Regions from separate parts of the Paenibacillus sp. FSL R7-0331 genome, predicted to be linked through region 2. Evidence: a T-box and tRNA genes for the amino acid it is inferred to sense, from the RefSeq annotation. Region 2 holds a T-box; the other holds one or more tRNA genes.
What was found. A T-box is a leader RNA that pairs with one kind of tRNA and senses whether it is charged. The one in region 2 lies ahead of R70331_RS23805 (valine--tRNA ligase), so its partner is inferred to be a tRNA-Val.
Positions count from the first base shown of each region.

Region 1: it encodes a tRNA-Val, which carries the amino acid that the T-box ahead of R70331_RS23805 (valine--tRNA ligase) is inferred to sense. The anticodon was not compared.

Region 1 covers NZ_CP009284.1:2,975,314-2,981,232, forward strand. Annotated here, with positions in the region: gene R70331_RS12280 (helix-turn-helix domain-containing protein) at 1-6, shown strand, start outside; gene R70331_RS12285 (hypothetical protein) at 162-1,442, shown strand; gene R70331_RS12290 (hypothetical protein) at 1,467-2,216, shown strand; gene R70331_RS12295 (DUF1796 family putative cysteine peptidase) at 2,337-3,008, opposite strand; tRNA gene R70331_RS12300 (tRNA-Val) at 3,678-3,749, opposite strand; gene R70331_RS12305 (cupin domain-containing protein) at 3,915-4,430, shown strand; gene R70331_RS12310 (NUDIX hydrolase) at 4,427-4,861, shown strand; gene metG (methionine--tRNA ligase) at 4,911-5,919, opposite strand, start outside.
Region 2 covers NZ_CP009284.1:5,532,999-5,538,917, reverse strand. Annotated here, with positions in the region: gene R70331_RS23815 (glycosyltransferase family 4 protein) at 1-425, shown strand, start outside; gene R70331_RS23810 (LysM peptidoglycan-binding domain-containing protein) at 588-2,009, shown strand; T-box leader at 2,221-2,505, shown strand; gene R70331_RS23805 (valine--tRNA ligase) at 2,611-5,310, shown strand; gene R70331_RS23800 (bifunctional folylpolyglutamate synthase/dihydrofolate synthase) at 5,316-5,919, shown strand, end outside.

The sequences.
Region 1 (5,919 bases), 2.6 Mb from region 2:
GCGTAAGGCTGATTTTCGCAGGGATACCTGATATAGCAAATAACAATTACTAGGAATATGACTAATGATAATGCTTTCATAGAAAATGAAGGGTATTCTTTATTTGGAACTAATAGGTAATCATCTGGAGGTTTCATAATAACCATTCTATGGAGGTATGTATGAAAAAGATCATTTCCGTTCTTATGGCAGGCCTCATGTTAACAGCGAACACCGCAGCAGTCTCGGCAGAGGAGCAGCCGGACCCGGCTCCGCTGGTAACGCAAGCAGATGCAGAGGCCAAAATGCAAAGTATTTTATTTACTGAGGGAGAGCTTCAGGACACTTCGGTTGACAAGGCAGCAGCAACAGCCGTTCAGGAATTTCTTAGTCAAATATCTGTCTTTGAACAAAGCGGCCTGCAGAGAAGAGCCGGAGCGGAGCGTCAGGAAATAACGCCATTGAAGGGGATTGATGAACGGACTTATTACAATATCGACCTTTATCAGGGTGACAGCTATACAGGCTACATCATTCTCGGAGATCTTGAAGGTAACGGTAAGCTTGCCGTTATGGAGCATGGAACATCGCCCTCACCCGTCCAAAGAACGAACGCTGATCCCGCATTGGACAATACAGAGATCCTCTATGGCGGACCGCTGTTGTCCTATAGTGTAGAGGTTGATAAAGAGCAGCAAGCCTTTGATAAAACAGCGCTTAATGTTATAACCGGCGAGAGAATTTCAACAGAAGCCCTGGCCTTTCAAATGCCTGAGTTCAGTGTGGCAGCAGCCCAGCCTTCTCCGCCCAGCAGCGGCTATACTCAGATTACTTTCCCGTCCCAAAGTGTCTTTCTTTCAAATGTTCAGGGCTCCTTGGGATTAGCTGAGAATTTTGGCTGCGGTCCTGCTGCCGGCACTAACCTTTTATATTCGCTGGGGCAGCGCAATTCATCCTATAATGATATGCTCTGGTGGAAGGCTGATCCGGCAAGGGCTATGGATATGTATACTATGGGCAGTATTTTAGTGAACAGTATGTCTGCGATTTGGGGCACTACTTTTCCTGAATTCAAAGACGGTCTTAATTCATATTTGAGCAATTATAATCATAGTCCTTACTTAGCGTCGCAATTAAGAAGTGATAACACCAATCTCGGCACTCCCACAACGACCTCTAATACATTGGTATGGGAGAATATCAAAACAGGCATCAACGGGAATAAACCGGTTGCTGTCCTCGCCGGCAAAAAAACGTCCACAGGCAGTACCACCTATCCTGATACGGGAAGTACCTCCAGCATGGTGTTTCACTGGTTTACAGCATTAGGCTACATTCAGGACAGCAATGCTAATATGTACATGAAGATAAGCAGCTGGGGCAATATCTATTATGTGAGCTACAATGCTTTATGCTATTGGAGAGATACGCTAGGTTCGGTGTATATCTATGCCAGCTATTAGAATCAGCTAACGGGGAGGGTTAACGTGGGTGTAGTATTAGTGCTCGCAGCTTCTATACTGTATCCGGCTCTACTATACAGGATATTCCGGCTCATCCATGACAAAAGCCGCCTGCGGATGTATTGGATTATTGTGCCTTTATGCCTCATTATCAGCTTGTCCATCCCGTTGCTGTATTCCTATATTAAGGATTCGTCCATCTTATTGTCCCTGGAAACCATGGTTGATTATTCGCTAAAATCGGGACTGCTGACTTTTCTGGTCATCCCTTCTGTTACAGCGGGCTTAATCTGTACATTGTATGGTTACCTGAGAATCAGCAGAGTGTCCGTCGCCCTTATGTCTGCAGTATGTATTGCAGGTGTGGCAGGAGTCGGGCTGGGGGGCAGCATGGCGGACCGTCTGCTTAATGAACCGGCTATCCGTTGGGAGCAGCTTGGGACAAATGAAGTTAGCGGGGCTGTATTTTGGATTTTTGGTGACGGGCAAAATACGGAGAACCGTTACATAAAGCTGAATGAACAGGAGACGGATCGGGTTAGAACAATGCTTAACTCTATTCCGGAGTCTGCGATTAATGAAATTCCGTATGCTGAACGTACATTGACTGCGGAGATTGGACTCAGCCTGAAAAAGAATGATCAGCGATCGATCCGGATTCATTATGACAAACATGAAATGTACGCTGCTATAACGGATAAGCGGAGTCAAAAGTATTTCTCTGTCCAATCCGGCGAGCTAAAAGCCTTCTTTGATCAAAAGCTGCTGGAGTAAGGGTAAGCAGACGTAGAAAAGCCACTGTCAGCAGTTATTTGCGGCTGTGGCTTTTTTTGTCCGCCGAAAGGATTTATAAGGTTAACAAGGCAAGCCGGCAATGGCTTAACGGGGTACCGTTTACCTCAGGCGTATCCCGCTCAATACATAATCCCAGTTCGCATAATCATTCATATCATTTGGAACCTCCAGCGCACAGACCTGCTCCATGCCCCAGGGAAGCTCCCGGCTGACAGTCAGATGCTCCGCAGGGTTGAGGATCAGGATGGTGAAGCTTCTTCCGCCAAGCAGTGCAGATATAATAGACCGCAGCTCATACACCTGCTCGTAGCTGGCAGACCACCTGATGAACAAAGAGCTGCTGCTAGCCATCATACTTGACCAGAAGCGGGCAAGCCGCCGGTCAAGCTTTTGCCGGTAGGCCGGATAGAAGGCACGCCAATCTACATTCGGAATGACCGGGAAATCATGGGCGGAAATGATATTGTACAAAGAATCCCTGATAAAATAGGACTGCGATAAGCTGCCCCGGGCAGGATCGTCATACACCGGATTCCCGTCATTGAGAAAAAAGTGCGTCTCCTCCAGCCTGCTTAGATTCTCAAGTGCCATAAAGCGGTTAAAACGGCTGCTGATAAGCCGGTTCACATCACTCAGCGAGGCCGAGATCATCCAGTCCAGTGGCATAGCGAACCTGCGCAGCCCGTATCGCCTCATATTAATGGCGGGTGAGCAGGAGGAGCCCAGGCTGATAATCAAATCGTATTCTTTTTGAATTTCCTGAAGGTTCATGTAATGTGTCACCTGCTTCTGTCCGGAATCATTCCATTAATAAAGTGTATACGCTGACAGATGGAATGGATTGGACTAAGCGGCGGATATTTGTAATGAATACTTCTTCATCTATATCTCCTCGAAAACTCTATGCCGCACTAAATCATCTAAGACAAAAGAAGACTATCGAGACATTCTCGACAGTCTTCAGCTGTTATAAGAAGCTTATTCCTAAATTAGTAAACTACCACGGAATTATACATGGACCATTGGGACCTGAAGGGCAATAGCCTGGTGGTCTAGGAGGTACACCAGGTTCATTTCCTCCGGGTTGGCCCGGGTTGAGAATTCCTCCTGCCAGAGCAATACTAGAAGATAAGGATACAACCATAACAATTGCAAAAGTGACAGCCAGTAATCTTTTTTTCATGTTTAACCTCCTAATATTTATGTGGTTTATACATCTCAACAATACCACATAAATACAATAAATGACAACATTTTACTTATAGATGAGGGAGTGGGAATATTGCAATGTTCACCTAAAGAATTAGATTTAGCACAGAAGAATGAAGTTAATTGGAGATATTATCATCAGGAGAAATGTAAAATGAGGTAATAAAAAAAGCAAACAAAAAACCCTTATACAATAAGGGCTTTTTGCTGAGATATGATGTTAAACCTATATAGGACGGATGGGGTTCGAACCCATGACCCCTACCCTGTCAAGATAGTGCTCTCCCGCTGAGCTACCGTCCTGCAACGAAATTTATAATACCATAGGATGTGAGATAATAGCAACCTTTATTTTTTCGTGAATCCTAGGATAAGAACCAGCCGGAATTTATTCAATGTAATCACTATGAACTAAGTTGCAGATCAGGTAAAATATAGGAGTCTGTATAAATGAAAAGGAGTGAGCACATGGCAACTATTTTCAATACTGCAAACACTGCTTTTACGCAAAAACAGTCTCCTATACCCGAGTTTGCCTGGCATACCAGTGAGAAGCTGGCAAGTATGGCGGGCTCGAAGCATCTGATCTTTGATATACGCTCGCTGGACCCCGGGAAATATTCTTACCCTTATCATTTTCATAGAAATGCGGAAGAGATCTTTGTAATCATGGAGGGGAAATCCTTACTGAGAACCCCAGTGGGAATTCAGGAGCTGAGTGCAGGAGATATTGTGTTTTTTGAGACCGGGCCGGAAGGAGCGCATCAGCTGTATAATCATACCGGAACTCCCTGCAGGTACTTGGATCTGCGGACCAACAACGGGCTGGATGTAGCAGAGTACCCGGATTCCGGTAAAATCAATATTTTACCGTATGAAGAGCTGTATCAGGCGGCGGATCAGGTTGATTATTACAAGGGTGAGGATACCATCAGAGAGAAGTGGGAGCAATTATATAGTAGAGATAGAGGGGATAACCGGTGAAAGTAACTATACATACTGATGCTGTAGAAGAAGAGGTTTCATTAGAATATGTAGTCATTGCTGTCAGGCAGGATAATCAGTGGGTCTTGGCCAGGCACAAGGAGCGGAGTACATGGGAGTTCGCCGGAGGACATATTGATTCTGGTGAAGCGGCAGATGCTGCTGCGGCCAGGGAACTATATGAAGAGACTGGTGCAGAGGAATTCTCGATAATCCCAGTCTGTATCTATTCAGTAGCCATAGAGGGGGTGCCCGAGAGTTACGGAAAATTCTATCTTGCAGATGTAATCAGGTTCGGGCAGATCCCCCAGTATGAGATGGCTGAGATAAGGGGGTTTACGGATTTGCCGGAGGATCTGACCTATCCCCTGATTGTCCCGGTACTCTTGGCAGAAGCTAAAGCTTTTATGCTGCAAGGCGGGCGGTCGTAGCGGCCGGAGTGCCCTACTTCCTTTGACAGGTATTCTCTGGCCTAAGATCCTACCTTAAATTCAAATTCAGCCGCTCCGTCTCTTCTTCAATCTGCTTCAGGTCAATCCGCTCAAACAGCAGGGTCAGACCTTGAATAGTCTGGCCTTCTGGTACGGAGATGCTGTGCCAGCCTGGCTGCCCAAGTGACAGGAAGGAGCGTATCCGGTCACAGGAAAAAGGAATAAACGGGTTCAGCAGGTTAGCAAGGTTAGCAATAATCTGAACACAGTTATAAAGGGTGTTGGCGCAGGCAGCAGGGTTTTCCTTCAGCTCTATCCAGGGCTTTTGTTCGTCAAAATATTTGTTGGCCCGGCGGATGCCGGAAAAGATTAGCTCCAGCGCATCTTTAAACCGGCCTGCTTCAATCAGCCTTCCGGCATCCCCATACAAAGCGTTAATAGCATTGTCCCATAACGGATCGGTTTCTCCACCCGGAACCTTACCGCCGAATGCTTTATTGATAAATGCCAGGCTGCGGTTGACGAAATTACCGAAGGCGCCAAGCAGCTCACCGTTATGGCTGTGGATAAATTCCCGCCAGGAGAAATCCGTATCACGCTTTTCAGGGCCGTTCGCTACCAGAAAGTAGCGGACCGAGTCCGGCTGATAGCGGCTGAGAATATCCGGCACCCAGACGGCCCAGTTGCGGCTGGTGGAGAACTTCTGCCCCTCCAGCGTCATATATTCACAGGCGAGCAGCCGGTCCGGCAGGTGCAGCCCGCCGGCGCCTGTCAGGATGGCAGGCCAGATCAGGCTGTGGAAGGGCACATTGTCTTTGCCGTGCACATAGTAAGCACAGATATCCGGTTGCTCTCCGGTGCTGTCTTCACGGCTCGCCAGCCAGAAGTCTTCCCAGCTTCCGCCGCTTTCCAGAGCCCATTGTTTACTCGCGGATAAATAACCGCTGACCGCCTCGATCCACACATAGATTTTTTTGCCGGCGAAGCCGTCGGCAGGCACATCCACACCCCAGTCCAGGTCCCGTGTTGCTGCGCGGTCCTGCAGCCCTTCCTGCAAA
Region 2 (5,919 bases):
CCCCTGTTGTGGCGGGTACAGCCGGGATGCCGGAGATGGTCCAGCACGGGGTTACGGGCTGGATTGTGCCTGCGGAGAATGCCGCCGCGCTCGCAGACCAGCTGGAGCTGCTGCTTGGCGATGATGCCCTGCGGGCCCGGACGGGCAGTGCGGCCAGACAGTGGGCGGGCGGGAACCGCTCGCTTGATGCAATGGCGGAAGGGACACTTCGGGTCTACCGCAGAGCTGCCGGAATGCGCAGCTGGCCGCTGCCGGGTCTGCCGTCAGGCGGCGCCGGACCGATAGCCGGGGCCGCCGGCCCCATACCGGGTGCATTCCATCCGTCAGACCTGCTAAGCGTAATCTCACCCGGCAATCCGCTGGAGCCGCTGCTGCGCAGCAGGCTTCCGGCAGATTATCTGGTGCCTGATGCGGGTATTCTTTGAGAGTAAATCCGGTTAAGCGGGGGAGTTGCCGGGGATATGTCAATATGTCCGAATTAGTCATGCCTTCCTGATTGAAGCATATACATGTGGGGAGTAACATTTTGGGCTTATGCTCTGGGCTTGTCTCAGGGTTAAATGATGCCAAGAAGGAGGAAATTTCCCGTGTTTGACCAGTCCCACGGCTTGCGGTTTGATATTTATGAACGCATTCACCTGCCTGCAGAACTTCCGGGAATCGCTGAGCTGGAAGAGGTGGAACTCATTCCGGAAATTCAGGTGATTCAGCGGGAAGACCGGGCCGAGCTCTACGGCCAGCTGCTGCTCACCGGGCTTTACCGGGGAGAAAATGACCGGACGGAACGCCTGGAGCATGCGATACCTGTTGAAATCACAGTCCCGCTGACCCGGGTCAGCTCACTTGATGACATAGGGGTGGAGATCGAGAACTTCGATATTGACCTGCTTACGATGCGTACCGTCAACATTACCGGGGTGCTGTCCCTGCGGGGGATCGGCGGGGCGGAGGCAGGTACGGCCTGGCCGCAGGAGGAGTATACTGTAGCCTATTCTCCGGAGGAGAATGACCGGAGCGAAGCTGCCCCGGAAGGCGCCCGTGAGCAGGAGGGTGACTCCCTGTACGAGAATTCGCTGTGGACCTACGGCGAAGGTGCTGCAGAATCGCCTGCGGATCAGCAGGAGCAGGAGTATACCTCCTTTATTCCGGAAGCGGGGGCTATTAATCCGCTGGTACTGGAAGGCTCCGTCTATACGCAGACAGCCGGACACGCTGCCCAGCCGCAGAAGGACAAGGAAACGAAGCTGCGTACGCATAGTATTGAGTCCGGCTTCTCCAGCGGCGCAGCAGCGGAGGGCTGGCAGAAGGGCAAAGCGGCGGCAGAGCCGGTATCCGGCTACTTTTTCGGCGGACGCGAGAAGGAAGCGGCGGTGACACCGGCTGCTTCTGCAGAGATTGCGCGTGCAGGGGCCGCCGATGCTGCAGAGGATTCCGCCCCTGCGGCAGTGCAGAACTACGCATTTGCTGACATCGCCTCCGGAACGCTCTATGCGGAGAACCGGGAGGAGCCGGTTGTTGCTGCCGGAGAGCAGGAGCCGGATCTGGCTCCGGTTCAAGATGAGCCTGTCCTGCAGGAGCCGGCGGACTTTATGGAGAATGAATCTCTTCTCTCGCCGGAGACGCTGCCTGCCCAGGAAGAAAAAGCGGATCTGAAGATCGGGCTTGGCAGTAAGAAGGAGACGGATTCCGCTTCAAAGGAGCATCTCACCTTCTCCTCCCTGCTCAGCTCAAGCCGCGCCCATAAGGAGCTGGAGAGTGCAGTCGCAGCCGCCGAAGCGCCTCCTGAAGCAGCTCCTGAAGCGGGGAATCACAGCGACTGGAAGAACCGCTTTATCAGCAGAACCGGGGGTGCGGAGCTGTTCCGCAAGGTCCGGATGTGTATTGTCCAGCGGGAGGATACGCTGGATACAATTGCCGAGAAATATCAGCTCAGCGCACGTGAGCTGGTGATGTACAACCGGCTGGCCGGCCAGAATGTGGAGGAAGGCCAGGTATTGTATATTCCTTAAGCCGGGAGGCTTAAGGAGCGGAATGAGACAGAGCAGCGATTCCTGTTATGGGGAGCGCTGCTCTTGTTTGTGTTGTGGCGCTGTACAGGGCTCCAGCCAACGGTAAAAGTCCCGCCAAATCGGCGGTACCGCCGCGCAGGCTGCAGTTTGTGCGTATGCTGGTTGACTAGGAATAGTACTAAAGGTATTATGGGAATAAGTAAAACTTAGCTAAAAGACTGGGAACGGGAAGAGTAGGCGGTCAGCCCTTCAGAGAGCGGAATTGTTAGTGCTGTGATTTTCCGCAGGATGTTTGCCACCGAAGTCGCCCCGGAGTCGCCCTTCTGAACCTGCCGCCGTTCGTACGGCCTGCAGTGTAGGATGCGGCCGGACGCAGCCGTTATCTGCATGAGTGTCGCGCTAAGCTCCGGGAACCGCAGGTGACCGGGCACAGGTGTATTTGCTGCTAGCGCGAAACAAAGGTGGTACCGCGAAAGAATGGCCTTTCGTCCTTTGAGACGAAAGGCCTTTTTGTATTTTCACAAGCGAATAAGAAGGCTTCAACTCAAACCGTATCTTAATGGAGGTTCAGAACATGGCTGATCAAGGCAAAGCGGCAGAGATGCTGCCGGACACGCAGGAAGCGGCAGCGCAGGCTGCGGCTGACAATAGCACTAAGAACGACATGCCGACTACGTACGATCCGAAAGCGGCAGAGCACAAATGGTACACCTACTGGATGGAGAATGAATTCTTCAAGGCCGGCCAGCGCCCGGACGCAGAGCCTTACAGCATCGTAATCCCGCCGCCGAACGTAACGGGGATGCTGCATATCGGGCACGCGCTCGACTTCACCCTGCAGGATATTCTGATCCGCACGAAGCGGATGCAGGGCTTTGACACCCTTTGGCTGCCGGGAACGGATCATGCGGGTATTGCTACCCAGACGAAGGTCGAGCAGAAGCTGCGCCAGCAGGGCATTTCCCGTCATGACCTGGGACGCGAGAAGTTTCTGGAGCAGGTATGGGCCTGGAAGGACCAGTACGCCGAAACGATCCATGAGCAATGGGCGAAGATGGGTTTGTCCCTGGACTATTCCCGTGAACGCTTTACTCTGGATGAAGGCTTGACCAAGGGCGTACGCCAGGTCTTTGTAGAGCTGTACCGCAAAGGGCTGATCTACCGCGGCAAGCGTATCATCAACTGGGACCCGGCTGCACGCACGGCTCTGTCGGATATCGAGGTTGAGTACAAAGAGGTTAACGGACACCTGTATCACCTGCGTTATCCGCTCAAGGACGGCAGCGGCCACATCACTGTAGCCACAACACGTCCGGAGACGATGCTCGGCGATACTGCGGTAGCCGTGCATCCGAAGGATGAGCGCTACAAGGATCTGATCGGCAAAACGCTGATCCTGCCGATTATCGGCCGTGAAATTCCTATTATTGCTGATGATTACGTAGAGAAGGAATTCGGCAGCGGCGCGGTGAAGATTACTCCGGCTCATGATCCGAATGACTTTGAGGTAGGCCAGCGCCACAATCTGCCGCAGATTAACGTGATGGATGAAGGCGGCGTAATGAATGAGGAAGCGGGGCCTTATAACGGCCAGGACCGCAGCGAATGCCGCAAGAACATCGTTGCAGATCTGAAGGAGCAGGGCGTCCTGATCTCGATCGAAGATCACGTACACCAGGTAGGACACAGCGAGCGCTCCGGCGCCGTAGTTGAACCTTATCTGTCCACCCAGTGGTTCGTAAAAATGCAGCCGCTGGCTGAGGTTGCCATCAATGCACAAAAGGAGGGCAACGGGGTTAATTTTGTTCCTGAGCGTTTCGAGAAGACCTACCTGAACTGGATCGAAAATGTACGTGACTGGTGTATCTCCCGCCAGCTGTGGTGGGGACACCGTATTCCGGCCTGGTACTCGGAATCTACAGGCGAAGTATTCGTAGCCTATAGCGAGGAAGAAGCCCGCGAAATAAGCGGACTGGATGATCTGAAGCAGGATGAGGACGTGCTTGATACCTGGTTCAGCTCGAACCTCTGGCCGTTCGCCACAATGGGCTGGCCTGACGAGAACAGCAGTGACTATCAGCGTTACTATCCGAACAACGTGCTTGTTACCGGTTACGATATTATCTATTTCTGGGTAGCGCGCATGATCTTCTCTGCCTTTGAATTTACCGGCCAAAAGCCGTTCGCCGATGTATTCATGCATGGTCTGGTACGTGATGCCGACGGCCGCAAAATGTCCAAATCGCTCGGCAACGGGATCGACCCGCTGGATGTTATTGAACAGTACGGTGCGGATGCTATGCGCTATATGATTTCAACAGGTATTACTGCCGGCCAGGATCTTCGTTTCCGGATGGAAAAGGTTGAGCAGGCCCGTAATTTCGCCAACAAGATCTGGAACGCATCGCGCTTCGCGCTGATGAATCTGGAGGGCGTAAACTTTGCAGATATTGACATTACAGGCGAGCTTACAACGGCTGACCGCTGGATTTTGCACCGCCTGAACGAAACTTCCCGCGATATTACGCGTCTAATTGACTCGTACGAGTACGGTGAGACCGGCCGTCTGCTGTACAACTTTATCTGGGATGACCTGTGTGACTGGTATATCGAGTTCGCGAAGCTGTCGCTGTACGGCAGCGATACGGCTGCCAAAGCCAAAACCCAATCGGTGCTCGCCTACGTGCTCGACCGCACGCTGCGCCTGATTCACCCGTTCATGCCGTTCATTACCGAGGAGATCTGGCAGCATCTGCCGCATGACGGCGCAACCATTACGCTGGCAGAGTGGCCTAAGTACGATGCAGCGCTTGAGAGCCCTGAGGCAGTGGCCGAAATGAACCTGCTGATGGACGTCATCCGTGCAGTACGCAACATCCGTGCAGAGGTTAATGTGCCGATGAGCAAAAAGGTAGAGCTGATCATCAAGGCTGGCAGCGCAGAAACACTCAGCATTATCAGCCGCAATGACAATTACATCGGACGCTTCTGCAACACGTCTTCGTTTGAAGCCGGACTGGAACCGCAGACGCCGGACAAAGTAATGTCCGCTGTCGTTACCGGAGCAGAGCTGCTGCTGCCGCTGTCGGGGCTGATCGATATTGACCAGGAAATCCTCCGGCTCGAAAAAGAAGTGCAGACGCTGAACAGTGAAGTGGAACGCGTTGAGAAAAAGCTTGGCAATCAGGGCTTTGTTGCCAAGGCTCCGGCTAAAGTCATCGAAGAGGAACGGGCGAAGCAGGCGGATTATTCCGCTAAGCGCGAGAAAGTGCTGGCCCGCATCGCAGAGCTGAGAGGATAAGGGATATGGAAGAGATGATCGGGAGCGGTAACGCCGCTCCTTTGGGTTCTTATACAGAAGCGGTGGACTGGATCAACGGGCTGATTCCGTTTGGTATCCGACCGGGGCTGGAGCGGATAGAGCTTCTAATGGAGAAGCTCGGCAACCCGCACCGCCGGCTGAAGTTCATTCATGTGGCAGGAACGAACGGCAAAGGCTCGACCTGCGCTTTTTTAACAAGTGTGCTGCTCAAAAGCGGCTATAGTGTTGGGACGTTCACGTCTCCCTACATCACCAAATTCACCAACCGTTTTCAGTATAACGGTACGGATATCCCTGAAGATACGCTCACTGCGCTTGCTGAGAAGCTGCGCCCCCTGGTAGAGGAAATTGCTGCCGGCGAGCTTGGTTCACCGACGATGTTCGAGGTGGCGACGGCGCTGGCGATCCTCTATTATGCCGAATGCTGTTTCCCTGATGTAGTCGTATGGGAGACGGGGCTTGGGGGAAGGCTGGATGTAACGAACATCGTGCTTCCGGTGGTGTCCGTAATCACCAATGTCGGCCATGACCATACCGATGTGCTTGGCGATACACTGGAGAAGATTGCCTTTGAGAAGGCGGGGATTA